DNA from 3 places in the Mesorhizobium sp. M1169 genome. Region 1 is predicted to be linked to each of the others. Evidence: predicted binding sites of a transcription regulator. Region 1 holds the regulator's gene; each other region holds the start of a gene.
The links. Region 1 encodes PhoB, which activates phosphate uptake and scavenging genes when phosphate is short. Its sites were predicted from a motif close to TGTCATNNANCTGTCAT; they were not measured.

Region 2: a site for PhoB is predicted at 4,292-4,308, ahead of ugpB (sn-glycerol-3-phosphate ABC transporter substrate-binding protein UgpB). Genes of this name have one in related genera too.
Region 3: a site for PhoB is predicted at 1,146-1,162, ahead of NKH41_RS10140 (esterase-like activity of phytase family protein). Genes of this name have one in related genera too.

Annotation. Positions count from the first base shown of each region.
Region 1 covers NZ_JAMYME010000033.1:35,716-43,795, reverse strand. The annotation lists gene pstS (phosphate ABC transporter substrate-binding protein PstS) at 1-548, shown strand, start outside; gene pstC (phosphate ABC transporter permease subunit PstC) at 608-1,597, shown strand; gene pstA (phosphate ABC transporter permease PstA) at 1,601-2,452, shown strand; gene pstB (phosphate ABC transporter ATP-binding protein PstB) at 2,449-3,252, shown strand; gene phoU (phosphate signaling complex protein PhoU) at 3,285-3,992, shown strand; gene phoB (phosphate regulon transcriptional regulator PhoB) at 4,009-4,698, shown strand; gene NKH41_RS25495 (ROK family protein) at 4,708-5,952, opposite strand; gene xylF (D-xylose ABC transporter substrate-binding protein) at 6,238-7,278, shown strand; gene NKH41_RS25485 (sugar ABC transporter permease) at 7,420-8,080, shown strand, end outside.
Region 2 covers NZ_JAMYME010000013.1:98,919-106,998, reverse strand. The annotation lists gene argH (argininosuccinate lyase) at 1-918, opposite strand, end outside; gene tlpA (thiol:disulfide interchange protein TlpA) at 954-1,637, shown strand; gene NKH41_RS15695 (bifunctional diguanylate cyclase/phosphodiesterase) at 1,640-4,072, opposite strand; gene ugpB (sn-glycerol-3-phosphate ABC transporter substrate-binding protein UgpB) at 4,372-5,682, shown strand; gene ugpA (sn-glycerol-3-phosphate ABC transporter permease UgpA) at 5,764-6,648, shown strand; gene ugpE (sn-glycerol-3-phosphate ABC transporter permease UgpE) at 6,657-7,505, shown strand; gene ugpC (sn-glycerol-3-phosphate ABC transporter ATP-binding protein UgpC) at 7,513-8,080, shown strand, end outside.
Region 3 covers NZ_JAMYME010000007.1:134,300-142,379, reverse strand. The annotation lists gene NKH41_RS10140 (esterase-like activity of phytase family protein) at 1-1,044, opposite strand, end outside; gene NKH41_RS10135 (TIM barrel protein) at 1,293-2,282, shown strand; gene NKH41_RS10130 (sugar ABC transporter substrate-binding protein) at 2,324-3,382, shown strand; gene NKH41_RS10125 (sugar ABC transporter ATP-binding protein) at 3,439-4,965, shown strand; gene NKH41_RS10120 (ABC transporter permease) at 4,982-5,959, shown strand; gene NKH41_RS10115 (MurR/RpiR family transcriptional regulator) at 5,956-6,831, shown strand; gene NKH41_RS10110 (ribokinase) at 6,828-7,745, shown strand; gene NKH41_RS10105 (LacI family DNA-binding transcriptional regulator) at 7,756-8,080, opposite strand, start outside.

The DNA of each region.
Region 1 (8,080 bases):
TCACCTATTACCTCGGCGACGTCAGCGCGGACTGGAAAGAAAAGGTCGGCGTCGACAAGGCCGTGGAATGGCCGGTCGGCATCGGCGCCAAGGGCAATGAGGGCGTTGCCAACAATGTCTCCCAGACCGGCGGCGCGATCGGTTATGTCGAATATGCCTACGCCAAGCAGAACAAGCTCACCCACACCGATATGATCAACAAGGACGGCAAGAAGGTCGAGCCCACCGCGGCGGGGTTCTCGGCGGCAGCGGCCAATGCCGACTGGAGCTCGCAGCCGGGCTATGGCGTCATCCTCGCCAACGAGCCGGGCGCCGAGTCCTGGCCGATGACGGCGGCAACGTGGATCCTGCTCTACAAGAAGCCGGATGATGCCGCGACCACCGGCGAAGCGCTCAAATTCTTCGCCTGGGCATACGACAAGGGCGACGAGATGGCCGGCGAGCTGGACTACGTTCCGATGCCCGACAAGGTGGTTGAGAGCGTCAAGGCCATGTGGGCCAAGGAAGTCGTCGGCGACGACGGCAAGCCGCTCTACTCGGCTATGTAATCTCCTCCAGGGAGGGCGTCGACGGCGCCCTCCCTGTTGCCTTTAATCGCGAGGACCCAATGACCATCGCTTCCGATGCCGTGCCATCAGCTGCAGCAGCCCGGGCCAGGGAAGCTACTGTGCGGCGCTTCGCGCTCACAGATGCCATATTCCGCGGACTCACCCGCGCTTCCGCAATTCTTGTGCTGGTCATCCTCGGCGGTGTCGCCATCTCGCTGTTTGCCGGCTCATGGCAGGCGCTGTCGTCGTTCGGTTTTTCTTTCCTGACGACTGAGAGCTGGAATCCCGTTACGGAAAAATTTGGCGCACTGGCGCCGATCTACGGCACGCTGGTGACGGCGGCCATTGCCATCCTGATCGCGGTTCCGATCGGCATCGGCATTGCAATCTTTCTCACCGAGCTCTGCCCGCGCCCGCTCAGGCGTCCTATCGGCATAGCGGTCGAGCTGTTGGCCGGCATTCCTTCGATCATCTACGGCATCTGGGGCCTGTTCGTGTTCGCGCCGTTCCTGCAGACGACGATACAGCCCTTCATCATCAACATCTTCCACGGCGTGCCGGGACTATCCAGCCTTTTCGCCGGCCCTCCTTACGGCATCGGCCTTCTGACCTCGGCGCTGATCCTCGCCATCATGGTGCTGCCCTTCATCACCTCGATCACCAAGGACGTCTTCGATACGGTGCCGGCGGTGCTGAAGGAATCGGCCTATGGCATCGGTTGCACGACCTGGGAAGTGACCCGGCGCGTGGTCATTCCCTATACCCGCATCGGTATCATGGGCGGCGTCATGCTTGGCCTCGGCCGGGCACTCGGCGAAACCATGGCGGTGACTTTCGTCATCGGCAACGCACATCGCATCAGTGCCTCCCTGTTCGCGCCGGGCACGACGATCTCGGCGACCATCGCCAATGAATTCACCGAGGCCGACGGCGACCTCTACACCTCCTCGCTGGTTTCGCTCGGCCTGATCCTCTTCGTCATCACCTTCCTGATCCTCGCCGCCGCCCGCTATATGCTGATGCGGATCGACGCCCGTACGGGAGCCTGACCGATGTCGACATCCTCATCGCTCCACAGCCGCCGCAAAGCCAGGAATTCGGTGATGATGGCGCTTTGCGTCGTCGCCGCCGGCATCGGGCTTGCCTGGCTGGCGCTCATTCTCGGCGCGTTGGTCTATAAGGGCACAGCCGGGCTTTCGCTCGCGGTCTTCACCGAGATGACGCCACCACCGGGCGAGGCCGGCGGCCTGCTCAATGCCATCGCGGGCAGCCTGCTGATGACGATCATCGCCGTTGTCGTCGGCACGCCGGTCGGCGTGCTGGCGGGAACCTACATGGCCGAGTATGGACGCTTTTCGCGCATCACCACCGTCGTCCGCTTCATCAACGACATCCTGTTGTCGGCGCCGTCGATCATCATCGGCTTGTTTGTCTATGAGCTGATGGTACGGCCAATGGGGCATTTCTCGGCCATTGCCGGCGCCGTTGCGCTTGCCATCCTGGTCATTCCGGTGGTCGTGCGCACCACTGAAGACATGCTCAACCTGGTGCCGAACGCGTTGCGTGAAGCCGGTGCCGCGATCGGCGCGCCGCGCTGGGTGGTGATCCGTTCGGTCGCCTACCGCGCCGCATTGTCCGGCATCGTCACCGGCATATTGCTGGCGATAGCACGCATTTCCGGCGAGACGGCGCCGCTGCTCTTCACCGCGCTCAACAACCAGTTCTGGAGCAGCAATATCAACGCGCCGATGGCCAGCCTGCCGGTGACCATCTTCCAGTTCGCTCTCAGCCCTTACGAGGAATGGCAGCAACTGGCGTGGACCGGCGCACTCATAATCACCCTGACGGTTCTGGGCTTGAGCATCCTCGCCCGCAGCCTTACCGGACGCAGAGAGGACAGATGACACAGATGTTGTCCCCAGACATGACGATGGCCGAAACGGTCGCCGAGAAGACGAAGATCGAGGTCAAGAACCTCAACTTCTACTACGGCCAGAGCAAGGCGCTGAAGGACATCAGCCTGTCGCTGCCTGAGCGCAGTGTCACGGCCTTCATCGGCCCTTCGGGCTGCGGGAAATCGACGCTGCTGCGTGTGTTCAACCGCATCTATGAGCTCTACCCAAAACAGACGGCCGAGGGCCAGGTGCTGCTCGACGGCAAGAACATTCTCGACCGGTCGCAGGATCTCAACCTCCTCAGGACCAAGATCGGCATGGTGTTCCAGAAGCCGACGCCGTTCCCGATGTCGATCTACGAGAACATCGCCTTCGGCGTCAGGCTCTACGAGAACCTCGGCAAGTCCGAGATGGACGGCCGCGTCGAACAGGCGTTGAAGCGCGCCGCGCTGTGGAGCGAGGTCAAGGACAAGCTCAACGCCAGCGGCTTGAGCCTGTCCGGCGGCCAGCAGCAGCGGCTCTGTATCGCCCGCACCGTGGCGGTGAAGCCGGAAGTCATTCTGCTCGACGAACCGGCTTCGGCGCTCGACCCGCTGTCGACTGCCAAGATCGAGGAACTGATCGACGAATTGCAAGCCGACTACACGATCGTCATCGTCACCCACAACATGCAGCAAGCGGCGCGCGTGTCGCGCCAGACGGCCTTCATGTATCTGGGTGAACTGGTCGAGTTCGACCGGACCGAGAAGATATTCACGTCGCCCCGCGAGAAGCGCACGCAGGACTACATCACTGGCCGCTTCGGCTGAGCCGTTCCGATCATGCATATGAGGACAGGACCATGGGCGAACACACAGTCGCTTCTTTCGACGAGGATCTCGAGCAGATCAGCAAGCTGATCCGCGACATGGCCGACCTCGCCGGTTCGATGGTCGGCGGGGCGACCAAGGCGCTGTTGAATTCCGACAACGTGCTGGCGCAACGCGTCGTTTCCGACGACGCCATCATGGATGCGCGTCAACGCGAACTGGACGACCGCGCCATCACCCTGATCGCCAAACGCCAGCCGATGGCCCACGATCTTCGCCATGTGGTCGGAGCGATCCGCATGGCGGGCGACCTCGAACGCATCGGCGACCTTGCCAAGAATATCGCCAAGCGCGTGAGTGCGGTCGGCCTCAGCGCCACGCCGCGGGACCTGTCGCATTCCATCGACGCGATGGCGCAGCTGGTTCTCATCCAGGTGCAGGGTGTCATCGAGGAATATGCTGCAGGCGATGCGGCCGCGTTGGCCAAGCTGCGTGCCGCCGACGAGCGCATCGACGTCAAATACACGTCCGTGTTCCGCGAGCTGTTGACCTACATGATGGAAGATCCGCGCAACATCACCGCTTGCACGCACCTGCTGTTCTGCGCCAAGAATCTGGAGCGGATCGGCGACCATGTCACCAACATCGCCGAAAATGCGTATTATGTGCTGACCGGCGAGCAATTGCCGGTCAATCGTCCGAAGCAGGACGAAACGACAATGTCCGCACCGGTGACATGATGGGGGTGCCCAGCCGATGATCGCACCACGCATAATGGTGGTGGAGGACGAGGAGCCGTTGGGTGTGCTGCTCCGCTACAATCTCGAATCCGAAGGCTACCAGGTCGAGGTGGTGACACGCGGCGACGAAGCCGAGATCCGTTTGCAGGAGAATGTGCCCGACCTTTTGGTGCTCGACTGGATGATACCAGCGGTTTCCGGCATCGAGCTCTGTCGTCGGTTGCGGGTGCGCCCCGAAACCGAGCGGCTGCCGATCATCATGCTGACCGCGCGCGGCGAGGAGAGCGACCGGGTGCGCGGTCTTTCGACCGGCGCCGACGACTATCTGGTCAAGCCGTTTTCGACACCGGAATTCATGGCCAGGGTCAAGGCGCTGCTGCGGCGCGCCAAGCCGGAAGTGCTGTCCAGCGTGCTGAAGGTCGGCGACATCGTGCTCGATCGCGAATCGCACAGGGTCTATCGCAAGAAGAGCGAAATCAGGCTCGGGCCGACCGAATTCCGGCTGCTCGAGTTCATGATGCGGCATCCGGGCCGTGTCTTCTCGCGCAGCCAGTTACTCGATAATGTCTGGGGGGAGACAATCTACATCGACGAACGCACCGTCGACGTGCATGTCGGGCGGCTGCGCAAAGCCGTCAACAACGGCCGGATGCCGGATGTCATCCGCACCATCCGCGGCGCCGGCTATGCGATCAGGGAAGATTGACCCGCCTGGTCAGGCTACGTTCTTTCTGACGCTGGGCCTCATTTGCGCGCCCGGCGCGAAAATCTCCTGGTCGACGAAGCTTAACGCCCGCATCGCGCAGCCTTCGCGGATCAGAGGCAATTCGTTCGGCTCTGTATCGAAGGAGATCGAGCCTGAATGCTGGCCGCCGGCGGTCTGGGCGATTGCCTTCCGCAAGGCCGGCTCGATCAGATCGAAGGCGGCGGCACTGGCGCCGACCATCGCGACCGGTGCCGGATCGATCAGCGCGAACAGCGAGCCGAGACCGAAACCCAGCGCTTCGCCGGCCTTGCGGTAGGCCTCGCGTTCCGGCCCATCTTTCTCGCGCGCCCGGGCCGCCAGTGCGCGCATGTCGGCGTCGCTGACGTCGGCGACCGGTTCGCTGTCTTCGCTCATCTGCCTGGCGTTGCGCCAGATGGCGTAGTTGCCGGCATACGCCTCGATGCAGCCGCGCCGCCCGCAACGGCAGAGCGCGCCGCCCGGACGATGGATCATGTGGCCAAATTCGCCGCCCGAGGAATGCGTCCCGGTGAACAGTTCGCCCTTCAGCACCAGCCCCATGCCGATGCCATGCGAAAGCAGGATGGCGATGAAGTCATCGCGATAGCGATCCGGATTGCGCCAGCGCAAAGCCACCGCCATCATGTTGCAGTCGTTCTCCACCGTTGCCGGGATGCCGAATTCGTCCTCCAGCATGTCGGCAAAGGCGATGTCGGTCTGCGGCGTGATCGGCGACCACAGCATGGCGCGTGCAGGGGAGTCGGTAATGCCCTGAATCGCCAGGGCGATGCGGGCGACACTGCGGACGTCAAGATCTGGATCCTGCAGCCGGCGCCGGACGATGGCCATGCATTCACGGATCAGCTCGTCGCGCGGCATAGTCAGCGTGTCCAGCCGGCGCTGTTCCTCGGCGACCACCTGTCCCGTATAGTCGATAATGGCGGCCGAAAGGAAATTCAGCGACAACACCACGGTCAGCACCGCCGCCGCTTCCGGGTTGAGGGCGAGGCCGACTTGCGGACGACCGCGTTTCAACGAAACGGGCTCACTTGGCTTGCTCTCGGCGAGGATGCCTTCCCGTATCAGGTCGGAAGAAATCGCCGATATGGTCGAATGACTGAGGCCGGTGGTAGCTGCGATCTCAGTACGCGATGGCTGGCCGGCCCGGCGCACCGCCGAGATCACGATCGCCCGGTTGCGCCGGCGCAAATCGTCATGGCGGATTCCGACCGACATTGTTTTGCTTTCCTCCCGGTTGCCGCGGCCGCTCATGAACCGGAAGCCGTCGGTAATGTCCGACAAATAGTGTCGGATGAGGCAAATAGTGTCAGATGCAGGTGGCGCTGTCATCGTTTATTCCGACGCTCGAAAAAACTCGCAGAGTCATCAAAATCCATCAGAATCGATGTTGACAGCAGCCGGAGATCGGGCCAGTATTTTTTCGAGGCTCGAAAAAATTAGAGCTTCTAAGCTGGTCTTTGAGCCAATTGGTCACGCCGTACGCGGCGCAGGGAGGATATGATGAAGAAATTCACGACCGCCATTCTGGCGGGTGTCGCCATGACGCTGGCGCTGGCGTCGGTGGCGCAGGCTAAAGACAAGGTCATCGGCGTTTCCTGGTCGAACTTCCAGGAAGAGCGCTGGAAGACCGACGAGGCCGCAATGAAGGCGGCCATCGAGGCCGCAGGCGACAAGTATATTTCCGCCGACGCACAGTCCAACCCCGGCAAGCAGCTCACCGACGTCGAGAGCCTGATCTCGCAGGGCGCCACCGCACTGATCATCCTGGCGCAGGACGCCTCGGCCATCGGGCCGGCCGTGCAAAAGGCGCTGGACGAAGGTATTCCGGTTGTCGGCTACGACCGGCTGATCGAGAACAAGGACGTCTTTTACCTGACCTTCGACAACAAGGAAGTCGGCCGCATGCAGGCCCGGGAAGTCTTCAAGGTGAAGCCGGAAGGCAACTATGTCTTCATCAAGGGTTCGGGTTCCGATCCGAATGCCGATTTCCTGTTTGCCGGTTCGATGGAGGTGCTGAAGGCGGCAATAGACAGCGGCAAGATCAAGAATGTCGGCGAGGCCTATACCGACGGCTGGCTGCCGGCCAACGCTCAGAAGAACATGGAACAGTTCCTGACCGCCAACGACAACAAGGTCGATGCCGTGGTCGCGGCCAATGACGGCACTGCCGGCGGCGTCGTCGCCGCGCTGACAGCGCAAGGGCTGGCCGGATCGGTTCCGGTTTCGGGCCAGGACGGCGACCACGCCGCGCTGAACCGCATCGCGCTCGGCACACAGACCGTGTCGGTGTGGAAGGATGCGCGCGAGCTCGGCAAGAATGCCGCCGAGATCGCCTCGCAGCTCGCCGACGGCAAGCAGATGACCGACATTGCCGGCGTGAAGGATTTCACCACGCCCGGCGGCAATACCGTCAAGTCGCTGTTCCTGACCCCGGTCGCCATCACCAAGGACAACCTCAACGTCGTCATCGACGCCGGCTGGATCAAGAAAGAAGAGGTCTGCGCCGGCGTGACGGCTGGCACTGTTGCAGTCTGCAACTGAGCCGACGTTTCCGAGAAGTCCGAACGCCGCGGCCGCTCGCCGCGGCGTTTTTCAACAAGAGTTGTTTTTCCGCTTCCGGCGGATAACTTCTAGGCTGCTTCCGGCATCCGCGGCAGACGGCAACCCGGCGGGAGAAACATCATGACCGACACGACGTCCAACACGCCGGTCGACAGCACGGCAGACCGGGCACGGGAATCCGAGCTCGGCATCGTTGCCCGATTTCTCAAGGCAACCGAACTCGACACGCGCATGCTCGGCATGGTCGGCGCGCTGCTGGTCATCTGGGTCGGTCTGCATGTCATTTCCAGCGTACGGCTCGGCGTCAATCCGTTCGACTTCGACAGCCGGACCTTCCTGACGCCACGCAATCTCTGGAACCTGTCGGTGCAGACTTCCGCCGTGGCCATAATGGCCGCCGGAATGGTGCTGGTTATCGTCATGCGCAATATCGACCTGTCGGTCGGTTCCGCCGAAGGTCTGATCGGCGTGGTCATGGGCTTTGCGCAGGTGCATTTCCTGGTGCGAATGATCGGTCTGCAATTAGGCAATCCCTGGATCTGGATCCTGGCACTGGCCATCGGCCTGGCGCTTGGCCTTCTGATCGGAGCGTTCCAGGGATACATCATCGCTTATCTCGAGGTGCCGGCCTTCATCGTGACGCTGGGCGGCCTTCTGGTCTGGCGGGGTGCCGCATGGTGGGTCGCCAGCGGTCAGACGATTGCGCCGCTTGATGCCACTTTCCAGCTGATGGGGGGCGGGCCGGCGGGTTCGATCGGCGCGCGATGGAGCTGGATCGTCG
Region 2 (8,080 bases), on a different contig from region 1:
GGTGACGCGGCCGGTCTTGCCGCGCACCAGTTCGGCAGCGTCCGGGTTCTTCTTCTGCGGCATGATCGACGAACCCGTCGAGAAACTATCCGATAGCCTGATGAAGCCGAATTGCGGCGTCGACCAGATGATGATCTCTTCGGCCAGCCGCGACAGATGCGTCGCGCAGATCGCCGCAAAGCCCAGGAACTCGAGCGCGAAATCGCGGTCCGAAACACTGTCGAGCGAATTGCGCATCGGCTCGCGGAAGCCAAGCGCCTTCGCCGTCTGGTGCCGGTCGATGGAAAAGCTGGTGCCGGCAAGGGCGGCGGCGCCGAGCGGGCTTTCATCCATCCGCTCGATGGCATCGCGGACGCGCGACAGGTCGCGTGCAAACATCTCGACATAAGCCATGCAGTGGTGGCCGAAGGTCACCGGCTGCGCCGCCTGCATGTGGGTGAAGCCCGGCATCACCGTTGCCGCATGCTCCTCGGCCCGATCCAGGAACGCCGTGATCAGGCCCTTCAGCGCCTCGGCGACACGAAAGCATTCGTCCTTGACCCACAGCCTGAGGTCGACCGCCACCTGGTCGTTGCGCGAGCGGGCGGTATGCAGGCGGCCGGCGGCGGGGCCGATCAAATCGGCCAGACGGGCCTCGACATTCATGTGGATGTCTTCCAGCCTGGTCGAGAACTCGAAGGTGCCGGCCTCGATCTCTGCGAGGATCGTGTTCAGCCCGTGAGCGATTTTTTCTTGATCGGCCGCCGAAATAATGCCCGTTTGCGCCAGCATCTGGCTATGGGCGATCGAGCCGCGAATATCCTGCGCATAGAGTTTGCGGTCGAACGAGATCGACGCGTTGATCGCTTCCATGATTGCGGCCGGACCCGAGGCAAAACGTCCGCCCCACATCTGGTTGCTGGCCTTCTTGTCGTTCATCGCTATAACCCGTGCTCCGGAGCAGTTTTTGAAAAATGGCAGACGGCAATAGATTTTTCCCGGCTTTGCGTCTCATCCTCGCCGCTTTGGTTGCGGGCGTGCTGGCCGGCGCGGTCGCGGTATATGTCAGGGAAAGCAGTTCTGGCAACAAGGCGCCCGCGCAAGTGGCCGCCGGCGGCGGCAAGGACGACGTCGCCTGCGCCGTCAAGACCGACCGTGCCAAGAAGATCGCCGCCGCTGCCACCGGCCAGGTTGCCGCGCTTTTGCCGGCGGATCCGCCGCAATCGCTGAAAAGCCTTGCCTTCAACGGCCCCGACGGCAAGCCGACGACGATCGCCGATCATGCCGGCAAGACGGTGCTGCTCAATCTGTGGGCGACATGGTGCGCACCTTGCCGCGCCGAAATGCCGGCGCTCGATGCGCTGCAGAAGGAGATGGGCAGCGATGCGTTTCAGGTTGTTGCCGTCAACGTCGATGCCGGCGACGATGCCAAACCGAAGAAGTTCCTGGAGGACACCGGCGTCAAGTCGCTCGGCTACTATCGCGATGCCACGATGGCGCTGTTCAACGACGTCAAGACGCGCGGCCTGGCGCTCGGTCTGCCGGTCACCATGCTGATCGATGGGCAAGGCTGCCTGATCGCCCATATGAATGGCCCGGCCGAATGGTCGGGGCCGGATGCCAAGCGTCTGGTCGAGGCGGCGCTTCAGCCGGGATAGGCTCAGACCGTGCGCAGGCGCGGCTTGAGCACGGCAATGCTTGCGCCGCGTCGGCTGGCGGTGCGGATTGCCGGAGCGGCCACGCCCGTCAGTTCCCCGAATGTCTCGATCGGAGCCGGTTTGCCGAGGTAGTAGCCTTGCCCGATCTCGCAAGCCTCGGCGTCCAGGAACTGCAATTCACCCGGCGTCTCGATGCCTTCTGCCAGAACCGGTAAGCCGAGACCGCGTCCAAGCCCCAGCACGGCGCGAACGATCGCCGCGAACTGGGCGTTCTTGTCGACCGATTTGATGAACGACCCGTCGATCTTGATCTTGTCGAAGGGAAAGGCGCTGAGGTTGGACAGCGAAGAATAGCCGGTGCCAAAATCGTCCATCGCCACATGCACGCCAAGCGCCTTGACCTGCCTCAAGGTTGCCAGCGCGCGCGGCATGTCCTTCACCAGGGCCGTTTCGGTGATCTCCAGTTCGAGCCTGCCGGGGGCCAGGCCGGATCTCGTCAATGCGTCGTGCACCTTGCGGCTGAAATTCGGATTGTGAAGTTGCACGGCGGAGACGTTGACGGCGACCATCAGTGGGTTTGTCCAGCGAACAGCATCGTTACAAGCCGTCGTCAGCACCCAGTCGCCGATCTGCGCGATAGCGCCACTGTCCTCGGCCACCGGGATGAAAACGGCCGGAGAAATGTCACCCCGCTCAGGGTGCTGCCAACGGACCAGGGCTTCGAAGCCGATCATCCTGCCGCCGCGGATCTCCTTCTGCGGCTGATAGACGAGGTGGAACTCCTTGCGGGCGATCGCCTGGCGCAATTCATGCTCCATCACGCGCTTGTCGCGGGCCGCGGTGCCCATGGCCATCTCGAAAAACCGATAAGTGTCCCTGCCTTCGGTTTTGGCGCGATGGAGTGCCGTGTCGGCATGGCCGATCAGGCCGGCCTGGTCTTCGGCATCCAGCGGAAAGAAGGCAATGCCGATGCTGGCCGAGACGAGGCCGGAGCCGACCGAAACCCTGTTTTCCTCCCGGATCGCCGCCAGCAAGTCCTCGGCTATCCGGCCTGCGGCCAGGGGGTCGGGGAGGTTCGGAGCTATGATGGCAAATTCATCGCCGCCGAGACGCGCGAGCATCTGTCCGTGGCGCGGGATGCCGGAAATGCAGTGCGCCAGCTTCTGCAGCATAGCATCGCCGGCGCTGTGGCCGTAGAGGTCGTTGACTTGCTTGAACCGGTCGAGGTCAAGCAGCAGGAGCGCCAGATATCCATCCTTGCCGCCACGATCCATCGAGGCGAATTCTGCTTCCAGCCGGGAAGAAAAGCTCCGCCGATTGGCAAGCCCGGTAAGCGGATCGAAATGCGCGAGGCGGAGGATCTCTTGTTCTGCCTTCTTGCGCTCACGGATGTCGCGAACGGCAAGCACCGTATGAGGCCTGCCGCAGTAGGTGATTCTCCTGGCGATCAGCTCGACAGGAATTCTCGCGCCGTCGCTGCCCCTTAACTTCGCTTCCTGCGCCTGTTCGCCGAAGCCGGACATATCGGCTGCGCTCTGTCCGTCGAAAAGCTCGCCGAGTTGCATCGTGTTCAGGGTGGCTGTCGCTGTTCCGGTCAGCTTCGCCATACTGTCATTGGCGCTGACGATGCGGGTGCCATCGCAAACGATCAGACCTTCCACCGCCGCATTGGCGAGATCGTGCATGCGATCGGCCTCGAGCTTCTGGTGGCGAAAGCGCAGATCGATCCACAGCGCGGCACCCGACAGCACAAGGATTACCAGGCTGGCGACCGCTGCGGCAAAGGCCTGGGAAATGGGCTCGATGGAATGTTCGGATATTTCAATCGAGGAATCCGGAATGATCGACACCGCGGCCATCGCGATGAAATGCAAGCTGCAAATGGCCAGCGTCAAAAGCGCGGCGCCGCCGAGAGTCGCGAGCGCTGACGGGCGGCGCAAGACGACAAGAAGCGCCAGTGCCGCGAGGCTTACGCCGGCCAGAAGCGATATCGCGACAAGGAGCAGGTTCCATGCGACCCGGCCTTCGACCTCGAAAGCTGCCATGCCGATGTAGTGCATCGTCGCGATGGCGCCGCCCAGAATGGCGCCACCGACGAGGAAATGGTCGATGCCGCGGCGCAAGGTGGCGACCCACATCCCAAGCGCGGTCATGATAATGGCGGCGGCAAGCGAAAAGGCGGATAATCCCGGATTGTATGCATTCGGTATTCCCGGCGTAAACGCGGTCATGGCGATGAAATGCGTCGCCCATATGCCGAACCCGGTCGAGGCCGCGGCGATCATCAGCCAGACAAGCCGGTTTCGCTCGGTCGATCGGCCGACATGCTTAAGGAGATTAACCGCCGAGAAGCAAGAAATTCCACAGATGAGTGCGGCAAGCGCAACCAGTCTCGGATCGTGCTGACTTACAATACAATTATAGACCGTCAGCATCCTGGTTCACTCGGTCTGCCAAAATTAACAGGGGAGGTGTGACTGATTAGCTCTTGGAGATTTTAACGAATGGTTAACCCGTGGGCCATGAGGCGGGTCTTTTCGGGGGAAAACCGACGCCGCTGCGCCCGAAAAGGCGGTGATGTCGTTTCTGACGCCGCGCTTTCGGTAGCGAGTGCACTTTAGGAAGGAATGGTGTTCATTGATCCGCAACAAAACCGTTGTCCGATTGTCATCAGCGCCACATATTGGCTTTGCGGAGGTGCCCCCTTTCGCCAATGACAAACGGGAGATGAAACATGAAGTTCTTCGGCTTTGCGGCCGGTATCGCCGCCACCGTGACCCTGCTTTCCACCACCTCCGCCTTCGCCGTCACGCAGATCAGCTGGTGGCACGCCATGACCGGCGCCAACGCCGAGGTCGTCGCCAAGATCTCCAAGGATTTCAACGCCAGCCAGAGCGACTATGAGCTCGTTCCGGTGTTCAAGGGCACCTATCCGGAGACGCTGAATGCCGGCATCGCCGCTTTCCGCGCCGGCCAGGCGCCCGATATCCTCCAGGTGTTCGACGTCGGAACCGGCGTGATGATGGCGGCCGAGGGTGCGATAAAGCCGGTGGCCGATGTGATGACCGGCGCCGGGATGACTTTCGACAAGAGCCAGTATCTGCCCGGCATCGTCGGCTATTATTCGAAGCCGGACGGCACCATGCTATCGTTCCCCTACAACTCTTCCTCGCCGATCCTCTACTACAACAAGGACATCTTCCAGAAGGCAGGCCTCGACGTGAACAATCCGCCCAAGACGTGGAACGAGGTGTGGGAAGCTGCCAAGAAGATCAAGACGAGCGGCGCCGCCCCTTGCGGCTATACCTCGACCTGGCTGACCTGGATCCACCTGGAGAATTTCGCGGCGTGGAATGACGTGCCTTGGGCCACCCAGCAGAATGGCCTGGCCGGCGGTGATGTCGAACTCAAGATCAATGCGCCGATTTTCGTCAACCACTTCCAGGCGCTCGCCGACCTGGCCAAGGACGGCACATTCAAATATGGCGGGCGCACCTCCGAAGCCAAGCAGATATTCCTCGCCGGCGAATGCGGCATCTTCACCGAATCGTCGGGCGGCCTCGGCGATATCGTCAAGTCCGGCATGAACTATGGCATCGGCCAGCTTCCTTACGACAGTGACGCCAAGGGTGCCCCGCAGAACACGACGCCGGGCGGTGCCAGCCTGTGGGTGTTCGGCAACAAGTCGGACGAGGAATACAAGGGCGTCGCGGCCTTCTTTGCCTATCTGTCCAAGACCGATGTGCAGGAATATCTGCACCAGAAGTCGGGATATTTGCCAGTGACGCTTGCGGCATACGAGGCGACTAAGAAATCAGGCTTCTATGACAAGAACCCCGGCCGCGAGACACCCATCCTGCAGATGATCGGCAAGTCGCCGACCGACAATTCGAAGGGCGTGCGCCTGCCGAATCTGCCGCAGGTGCGTGATATCCAGAACGAGGAGCTGGAGAAGATGCTGGCCGGCCAGCAAACCGCCCAGCAGGCACTCGACAATGCGGTTGCGCGCGGCAACGCGGCGATCAAGGAAGCGCTGGAGAACTGACGGGATTATCTCGGTTAGTCGGTTGGAATATCGCCCACGCGAGCTCGCGCGGGCGATACCTGGATAGCGAGGGAAATCAGCCTGTCTCCACGCGTCGTCTTTCCCAACAAGATCCTGCCCTACCTGCTGGTGGCGCCACAACTCGCCATCACCCTGGTTTTCTTCTACTGGCCGGCCGGTCAGGCGCTTTACCAGTCGATGCTCAGGCAAGACCCGTTCGGGCTGAAGAGCAGGTTCGTCTGGTTGGCCAATTTCCGGAAGGTGCTGGCCGATCCGGCCTACCTCAACTCGATCAAGGTCACAGTAGTGTTCTCTCTTGCGACCGCGATCGTTGCCATGGTTGTGGCCCTGCTGCTTGCGGTCATGGCCGAGAAGGCCGTGCGCGGCAAAGGCCTCTACCGCACACTGTTGATATGGCCTTACGCCGTGGCGCCGGCGATTGCCGGCATGCTTTGGCTTTTCCTGTTCAATCCCTCGATCGGCTCGTTGGCCTATTTGCTGAGAAGCCTCGGCATCGTATGGGACCCGCTGCTCAACGGCACCCACGCCATGATCCTGCTGGTGTCGGCTGCTGCCTGGAAGCAGATCAGCTACAACTTCCTGTTCTTCGTCGCCGGCCTGCAGGCGGTGCCGAAAACGCTGATCGAAGCGGCGGCCATGGACGGCGCCGGCGAAACCAAGCGCTTCTGGACCATCGTCTTCCCGCTGCTTGCGCCGACAACCTTTTTCCTGCTGGTCGTCAACACCGTCTATGCCCTGTTCGACACGTTCGGCATCGTTCATGCCGTCACCGGCGGCGGGCCGGGCAAGACGACAGAGACGCTGGTCTACAAGGTCTACAATGACGGCTTCGTCAATCTGATCCTGGGCGATTCGGCGGCGCAGTCGGTCATCCTGATGGCCATCGTCATTGCGCTCACAGCGATCCAGTTCCGCCATGTGGAACGCAAAGTCCATTACGGCTGAGGGCAGCGATGATCGGCCAGTCCCCGCTCCGCACCTTCATCGCCCATGCCGTGCTCATCCTCGGCATATTGATCGTGGCTTTTCCGATCTACTACACCTTCGTTGCCTCGACGCACACGCTGCAAACGATCCTCAGGCCGCCCCTGCCGCTCTTGCCCGGCGGCCAGCTATGGAACAATTACAGCGAGGCGCTATTCGGCGGCATCGGTCGTATCGGCGGGGTCAGCGTCGGCAGGCTGCTGCTCAACACTACGATCATGGCGCTCGGCGTTGCGGTGGGAAAGATCTTCATCTCGATCCTGTCGGCCTACGCGATCGTGTTCTTTCGCTTTCCGCTGCGCATGACCTTCTTCTGGCTGATCTTCATCACCTTGATGCTTCCAGTCGAGGTGCGCATCCTGCCGACCTACAAGGTGATGGTCGATCTCGGCATGATCGACACCTATGCCGGCCTGATCGTCCCGCTGATCGCCTCGGCCACCGCAACGCTGCTGTTTCGCCAGTTCTTCATGACCATACCGGGCGAATTGGTCGAGGCGGCGCGTGTCGACGGTGCCGGGCCATGGCGCTTCTTTTTCGATATTCTGGTGCCGCTGTCGCGGACAAACATCGCCGCGCTGTTCGTGATCCTCTTCATCTATGGCTGGACGCAGTATCTTTGGCCGCTGCTCGTCACCAACAGCAACGACATGAACACCATCGTCATCGCGCTGAGAAAGATGGTTTCCTTCGCCGATGCCGACACCCAATGGCACCTCGTGATGGTCACGGCAATGCTGGCCATCGTGCCGCCGATCCTGGTGGTCGTGCTGATGCAACGCTGGTTCGTGCGCGGTCTGGTCGAATCCGAAAAGTGAGAAGCCGATGGCGACCGTGGATCTGAAGGATGTCAGGAAAATCTATCCCAGCGGCGTCGAGGCCGTGAAGGGCGTTTCCATCGCCATTCCTGACAAGGAGCTTTGCGTGCTGGTCGGCCCGTCCGGCTGCGGCAAGTCTACGCTGCTGAGGATGATCGCCGGGCTGGAGACGATTTCTGCCGGTACAGTCGCCATTGACGGCAAGGTGGTCAACGCCATTGGCCCGACCGAGCGCGACATCGCCATGGTGTTCCAGAACTACGCGCTCTACCCACATATGAAGGTTTATGACAACATGGCCTATGGCCTGCGCAACCGCGGCACGCCGAATGACGAGATCGACAGCAGGGTACGCTCGACTGCCAAGGTGCTGGAGCTTTCGGCGCTGCTCGACCGGCGCCCGCGCGAGCTTTCCGGCGGTCAGCGCCAGCGCGTCGCCATGGGTCGCGCCATCGTGCGCAACCCGAAGGTCTTCCTGTTCGACGAACCGCTGTCCAACCTCGATGCGAAATTGCGCGGGCAGATGCGCATCGAGATCAAGAATCTGCAGCGCTCGCTTGGCGTCACCTCGGTTT
Region 3 (8,080 bases), on a different contig from region 1:
CCCCTGGCCATTGCCGCTGTCGCGCGCCAGCATCAGGAAGGTCTTGTCCGACAGCGCCACGATTTCGCTCTGCGCGGCGATCTTGGTTTTGCCCTTGGCATCGGTGAACACCGGCAGCGGCACGACATATTCATGCGCGAGCTTGAGCTGGCCGGGATCCGAGGCATCGTAGACCAGCGCGCGCGTGTTCTGACGCGTCGAGGCGGAATCGCCGCCATCCTGCCTTGGGGCCGACTGCAGCACGGCAATCAGGAACTTCCCGTCCGGCGTCAGCGCCATGCCTTCGAGGCCCTGGTTGTTCTGACGGCCGGTTTCGGGATCCTTCGGATCCGGGTCTGCCGCGCCAAGTCCCGGATTGTTGGAAGCAAAGTTTGGCGTCCCGTGACGCATCGGGACAAGCGCCGCCGGCGGCTGCGTTGCCGACATCAGACGCCCATCGGCGGAGAAGCGGTAGATGTTCGGACCGTATTCGTCCGAGATGAACATCGTGCCGTCGGGCAGCCGTGCGATCGCTTCGTTATCGAGCGCGAGCTTGCCGTTGGCTTCGGGCAGGATCGGCATGTCGTCGGTCGCGGCACGCACGCCGTTGAGCGGATCGAGGCCGGTTGCGTCGGCGCCCTTGTCGTCGGTCAAAAGCATGGTGTCGGCAAGCGTCGCCTTGAGGCCCGATTGTTCCTGGCCGGTGGCCGGCACTGCACCCGGCGCGATCGGCGCGAACTCGAGGGCGATCGTGTTGAGGCGCGGGCGGTAATCGGTGGTACCGACGACATTGTAGCCGCGGTCCGGCAACAGCCATAACGAGCCCTTATAGCCATCGGCGCCATGTGTCCAGCCGGCAGCGTCGATCGACATGCCCGAGCCGGAGCCAAACGTCTCGCCGAACTTGTCCTTCTGGCTGGCCGGGATGCGGCCGACACCGACCAGGCCCTTGTTGACGAAGCCGACGCCGCCGACGGTCGCGGCGTTTTCTGCCAAGGCCGGGGTCAAGGCGGTGAACATCGCCAGCGCGACGGCGAGGGACGCGGTTCGGAGCAGGTTTTTCATGGATATCCTCTTTTGAGACAAAGCTGCCGGGATCTGAAAAAGCGCCGCGTGGCATCGAGGATGCCGCGAAAGCCTTCGGAGAAGCGATCTAGGACGCGAACATGATACTTGCGTGACAGTGCCGCGCTTGCTTGTCCCCCGTGGTCGCAACTGGCCTGGGTATGGCGAATTCGTCGTCGCCGAGCGAGCAATTAACAACTTTACAAATAATCGTTCTAATGTAAAGTTATGACAATGGAAGGTCCCCGATGACTGCCTATCGTTTCGCCACCCGCCTCAATTCCTTTGCCTCGCGGCCACAGTCCGAGTGGCCCGATCTTGTCGGCAAACCGTCCATGCTGCAAATGGCGGCACGTGCGGCGAAGGTTGCGGAGTTGACCGATCTCGACCTCAACTTCCCCGACCATGTCGATGAAAAGCCTCCGGAAATAGCGCGCAAACTCGGCGATATCGGGCTTTCCATCAATGGTTTCGCCATGCGCTACTATTCCAATCCGGCTTTCAAGCTCGGCGCCTTCACCAACCCGGATCCTGCCATTCGCCGCGAAGCCATCGACCTGACCAAGGCCGGCATCGACGCCACCCGCGAGGCGGGCGCCAGCCTGATGACCTTGTGGCTCGGGCAGGATGGCTTCGACTATGCCTTCCAGGTGGACTACGCAGCGCTCTGGCAACACGAAATCGATGGCATTCGTGAAGTTGCGGCGCATGATCCGGGCTGCCAAATCAGCCTTGAATACAAACCCAACGAGCCGCGCTCCTACAGCCTGATGCCAGATGCGGCGACTACATTGCTGGCGATCCGCGAGATCGGCCTGCCCAATCTCGGCGTGACGCTCGATTTCGCCCATGTGCTCTATGCCGACGAGCAGCCGGCCTTTGCCGCAGCACTCGTGGCGCGCCATAGCAAGCTGCTCGGCGTGCATCTCAACGACGGCTACGCCAAGCGCGACGACGGCCTGATGGTCGGCGCCGTGCACACGCTGCAAACGATCGAGCTGCTCAGGCAGATCCGTCGAGACGGCTATGCCGGCGCCATCTACTTCGACACGTTTCCCGATATGACCGGGCTCGACCCGATCCACGAATGCGAAGTCAACATCGCGACCGTCAAGCGCATGCTGCGCGTCGTCGATCGGCTGGACGGGGACAACCGCCTGTCAGCCGCCGTCGGCCGTCAGGACGCGGTCGCGTCGCAGGCCATCATCCAGGAAGCCATGCTCGGGCCGGACAGCTGAGGCCGGCGGCATAGACCGTTTTTCAACAAGGGAGGAAGATCATGAAATTTCTACTTGCCATCGCTGCCGCTGCCCTGATGGCGCTGTCCATCGACTCGGCTTTTTCCGCGGACCTCGCGCCGCTCAATTCCGACACCGAGAAGGATCGCATCGACTGGTCGCAGCTCGAGGCCAAGTTCGGGGCGTTCCCCAAGCTGCCCGAGGGTACCAAGGCGGGTGCGGTCTCCAAGACGCTGACCAATGAATACTGGCGCTCGCTGGGAGAGGGCTACAAGTCGTTCGGCGACCGCACCGGCGTGCCCGTCGTCTACCAGGCAGCGCAGAGCGAGGGCGACCAGCTCGGCCAGCTCACCATCGCCGAAGGCCTGGTCACACAGGGCTACAACGTGCTGCTCGTCTCGCCGCAGACCGACTCCAACCTGCAGCCGATCATGGAACAGGCCAAGGCGGCCAACGTGCCGGTGGTCAACGTCAACGACGCGGTCATCCCGCAGGCCGAGCATTATGTCGGTAATGTCCAGCGCGACAACGGCGTGCGCGTCGCCAAATGGTTCATCAAGAACCGGCCGGACGGCGGCAAGGTCGCCATCGTCGAAGGCCAGGCCGGCGTCTACGCCGCCGTCCAGCGCACCGACGGTTTCAAGACAACGATCACCGAGGCCGGCAAGTTCGACGTCGTCGCCAGCGTCCCCGGTAACTGGGATCGCCAGACCTCCTACGACGCGGCCACCAACATCCTGCAGCAGCACCCCGACCTGATCGGCTTCTATGCCAACAATGACGGCATGGCGCTGGGCATCGTCGAGGCGGTCAAGGCTGCCGGGCTGCAGGACAAGGTTGCGGTCTTCGGCACCGACGGCATCTCCGACGCCTATGCCTCGATCCGCGCCGGCGAGCTGACCGGCACCGTCGATTCGTTCCCGGTGCTGACCGGCGAGGTGGCGCTGGAATCGGCGCTGCGGCTGGTGGCCGGGCAGAAGCTGCCGCGCGTCGTTGCCACGCCGCAGGCGCTGATCACCAAGGACAATGCCGACCGTTACTCCGGCGGCGGCGATGCCGTGCGCAAGGCGCTGCTCGAGGACGCGGCAGCGGGCCAGTAGAGCAGGGCCGGCAGGTGCCGGCCTTGGGTCGGCACCTTGCCTGGAGAACCGAAGCAATGTCAGCGCGGCTGCAATTCGAGGGCATTTCCAAAGAGTTTCCGGCTGTGCGGGCGCTGAGCGAAGTGTCGTTTTCGGTCGGCGCCGGCGAGATCCATGGCCTGCTCGGTGAAAACGGCGCCGGCAAATCGACGCTGCTGCGCATACTGTCAGGCGTCTACCGACCGACGGCGGGAAGCGTGCTGATCGACGGCAAGCCGGTGACGCTGAACAATCCGGTCGCCGCACGCGCCGCGGGCGTGGCGATGATCCATCAGGAATTACAGCAGGTGCCACGCCTCAGCGTCGCCCAGAACATGTTTCTCGGCCATCCGTTGACGCGCGGCGGCGTCTTCGTCGCACGGCGCGAGCAGGAGAGCCGCGCTGCGGAAGCGCTGGCCGCCATCGACCCGACCATCGATCCGGCAGCCCCGCTTGGCAGCCTGAAGGTGGCGCAGCGGCAGATCGTCGAGATCGCCCGGGCGCTGCTCGACCGCGCCAGGATCGTGGCGATGGACGAGCCGACGTCGAGCCTCACGCCGAGCGAGTTCGAACGGCTGGCGGAAGTCATTGCCGGTCTGGCACGCGACGGTGTCGCCGTCGTCTATGTCTCGCACAAGCTGGACGAGGTGTTCGGCATCTGCCAGCGCGCCACTGTCATGCGCGACGGCGTTGTGGTCGAAACCGTCGATCTCGCGCAGGTGTCGGAAAAGGCCGTCGTTTCGATGATGGTCGGCCGCGAGCTTGCCCAGGAACAACACCGCTCGCATGCTTCCCCCGAAATCAGGCTGAGCGTGCGTGGCCTCGCCTCGGTAACCAAGGTCCGTGACGTTTCGTTCGACCTGCATCGCGGCGAGGTGTTGGGCATTGCCGGACTGGTCGGCTCCGGCCGCACCGAGCTGCTGCGGCTGCTGGCCGGCGCCGACCGGGCCTCATCAGGCGCAATAGAGATCGACGGCAAGGCGGTAAAGCTTTCCAGTCCGCGCGACGCGATCGCGGCCGGCATCGGCCTGGTGCCGGAGGAGCGCAAGCGCGAAGGCATCGTGCCGTTGCGGTCGATCTCCAGCAACATGGCGCTGGCCTCGATGGGCGTGTTCGCGCCGCGCGGCCTCATCGACCACCGCCGGCTGAAGCGCGTCGCAGCCGAGAAGATGAAGCGAGTCAATCTCAGGCCGTTCCTGCTCGACCGGCCAATTCGGCTGTTCAGCGGCGGCAACCAGCAGAAAGCGATCATCGGCCGCTGGCTGGCGGCGGGAACGCGGATCCTTCTGTTCGACGAGCCGACGCGCGGCATCGATGTCGGCGCCAAGGCGGAGATCTACCACCTGATCGAGGAACTCGCCGCCGAAGGCCATTCGGTTATCGTCGTGTCGTCCGAGTTGCCTGAGGTGATCCGGCTCGCCGACCGCGTGCTGGTCATGCGCGACGGCACGGTCGCCGCCGAACTGGGCCGCGCAAGTCTCAGCGAACACGCGATCGCCGCGCACGCCATACCCCAAACGGAGATTGAGGCCGGCAAGGCGCAAGGCCATCGGGCCGGTGCATAACGGACAGGACCAGCGGATGACCGATATAACCCAACACACAGCAGCGCGCCCAAGGGCAGATTTCCTGCACCGGTTTTCCGTGCGCGACGCCGGCACGCTGATCGGCCTGGTGGTGATCCTTGCCGTCTTCGGGGCGCTGGTCCCCGGCTTTTTTGCCGAGCGTAACCTGATCAACATCCTGCAGCAGTCGAGCATCAATGCCTGCCTGGCGTTGGGCATGACGCTGGTAATCATCTCGGGCGGCATCGATCTGTCCGTTGGGCCGACGGCAGCGGTTTCTGCCGTCATCTCGGCCTCGATGCTGGTTGCCGGCGTGCCGTTTCCGCTGGCCATCGCCGCCGGCTTCGCCATCGGCCTCGCCTGCGGACTGCTCAACGGCGTGCTGGTTGCCTATATCGGGCTGCAGCCCTTCATCGTCACGCTGGGAACGCTCAGCACCTACCGGGCGCTGGCGCTGATCTATACCGGCGGCAATCCGGTGCTCGGCCTGCCTGCCGGCTTCCGTGCCATCTTCAACGGCTCGCTGTTCGGATTGCCATTGGCGGTCATCATCGTGGCCGTGGTCGCGCTGATTGCCTGGATCATCCTCAAGAAGACGCCGTTTGGCGAATATCTGCTCGCCGTCGGCGGCAATGAGGAGGCGGCCTACATAGCCGGCGTGCCGATCGCCCGCACCAAGATCGCCGCCTATATGATCTCGGGCCTGCTGGCAGCGCTTGCAGCGCAGATCCTGATCGGCCGGCTGGGTGCGGCCGAACCCATTCTCGGCAATCTCTGGGAGCTCGACGCCATAGCAGCGGCGGCGATCGGCGGCGCCTCGCTGATGGGCGGCAAGGGCAGCGTCGTCGGCACCATCCTGGGTGCCGTCATCCTTGGCAGCATGCGCAACGGCCTGACGCTGATGAACGTGCAGTCCTTCTATCAGCTCCTGGCAACTGGCCTTATAATCCTCGCCGCGATGCTTATCGATCGCGTGACGAGGGGACGTGGATGACCTTGACCGGGCTGGACCTGAAAGCAGTAGGACCGCGCATTCGCATGATGATGCCGCATCTGACGCCGCTCGAGGCGAAGGTGGTTGAAACCGTCTTCGGACGGCGCGGCTTCGACGAGACCATACCGCTCAAGCAGATCGCCGAGGAGGCCGGTGTCTCGGAGGCGATGGTGGTCAAGATCGCCAAGAAGCTGGGTTTTTCCGGCTATCGCGATTTTCGCACGGCGGTCTATGAATACAGCCGCCTGCCGACCGCCGAGATGCATCAGGAGCTGTCGGTGGACGACAGTTCGGCCGAGATCGTGCAGAAGGTGTTCCGCACCTCTATCCAGGCGCTGGAGGAGACGCTGGCTATCCTCGACATGGACGATTTCGACCGTGCCGCCGATCTGCTTTACCGCGCCAGGAACCGCGATTTCTACGGCGTCGGCGGTTCGGCGCAGATCGCACGCGACGTCTCGCACAAATTCCTGCGCATCGGCATCCGCACCTCTGTCTACGACGATTCGCACATGATGCTGATGTCGGCCTCGCTGCTCGGCGCCGACGACATTGCTGTCGGCTTCTCGCATTCCGGCAACACGAGCGCCGTCATCGACGCCATCCAACTTGCGCGCAAAAGCGGCGCGCGTACGCTGGCCATCACCAACTATGACAACTCGCCATTGGCAGCCGTCGCCGACATCGTGCTTTGCTCGACCGCGCAAGGCTCGCCGTTGATGGGTGAGAACGCAGCGGCCCGCATTGCCCAGCTCAACATTCTCGACGCGCTGTTCGTCGCGGTCGCGCAACGCGACTACCAGGCGGCGGAGCGCAATCTCGGCCGCACCATGTCTGCGGTGACGTCGAAACGGAAAGATAAAGGCACATGACGGCTTCCCCGCCGCTGGTGACCGTATTCGGCAGCCTGCATTACGACATCATGGTCGAAGCCGCCGATCGCCCGCGCAAGGGCGAAACGGTGACCGGCCATTCCTGGCATCCAAAATGCGGCGGCAAGGGCGGCAACCAGGCGGTGTCGGCAGCGCGGGCCGGCGTGCATGCGGCGATGATCGGAGCTGTCGGCGACGATGATTTCGGCCGCGCGCTTCTCGACAATCTTGATCGCAACGGCGTCGACCAGCGCTTCGTGGGAGTGGCTTCGGGCGCCGGCTCGGGCATGAGCGTAGCGATTTTCGACGACAGCGGCGACTATGGCGCGGTGATCGTCTCGGGCAGCAATCTCACTCTCGGCGAAAAGGACATTATTGAGGCGGCCGAGTTGATCGCGCAAACGGCGGTTCTGCTGCTGCAAAACGAGGTACCGGAAGCCGCCAACATTGCCGCGGCGCGAGCGGTGAAGGCGCATGGCGGCCGGGTCGTTCTCAATGCGGCGCCGGCGCGAAAGCTGACAGCCGAACTGATCGCGCTGACCGACATCGTCATCGTCAACGCCATCGAGGCGGAGTTCCTGGCCGGCGTTCCGGTCGTCGACACGCTCGAGGGTGCTGCGAAGGCGGCCGGCATACTCGTCGGTTCCTATCCGGCTGCAATCGTCACGGCCGGCGGCGAGGGCGTTGCCTATCGCGACCGCGACGGCCAGGCATTCGCCTTGCCGGCGATGCCGGTGGAGGTGGTCAGCACCCACGGTGCCGGTGATGAATTCGTCGGCGCCTTTGCGGCGTGGCTTGCGCGTGGAGAGCCCGTCGAGGCGGCACTTGCCGCCGCCAATGCCGCCGCTGCCTCGCTGGTCGCAACGCCGGAGCGCGAGCGCGGGGGTCTTGATCAATCTGAGCCTGCTCAGTGACCGCCGCGATTCAATCGCTGTCGCGCGCGATCAGTTCCAGCGGCCAGACTTCACGGATGATGCGTGCGCCTTCGGCGCCGGCGTAAGCCGGGATCGATGCCAGCAGCATTTCGGCCAACCGCTCGCCCATCGGCTCCAGCGCCGGGCGGAAGCCGGTCAGCGCCGGCGAAAAATAGCGACAGAGCGGCGTGTCGACGATGACGATCACCGCAACGTCGTGGCCGGGCCTGATGCCCGCCTCGGCCAGAGCCTTGCAGCCGCCAAGCGCCATCGCGTCGTTGTTGAAGATGATGGCCGTCGGCGGGTCCTTGGAGTGCATGACCTTCGGCGTCACC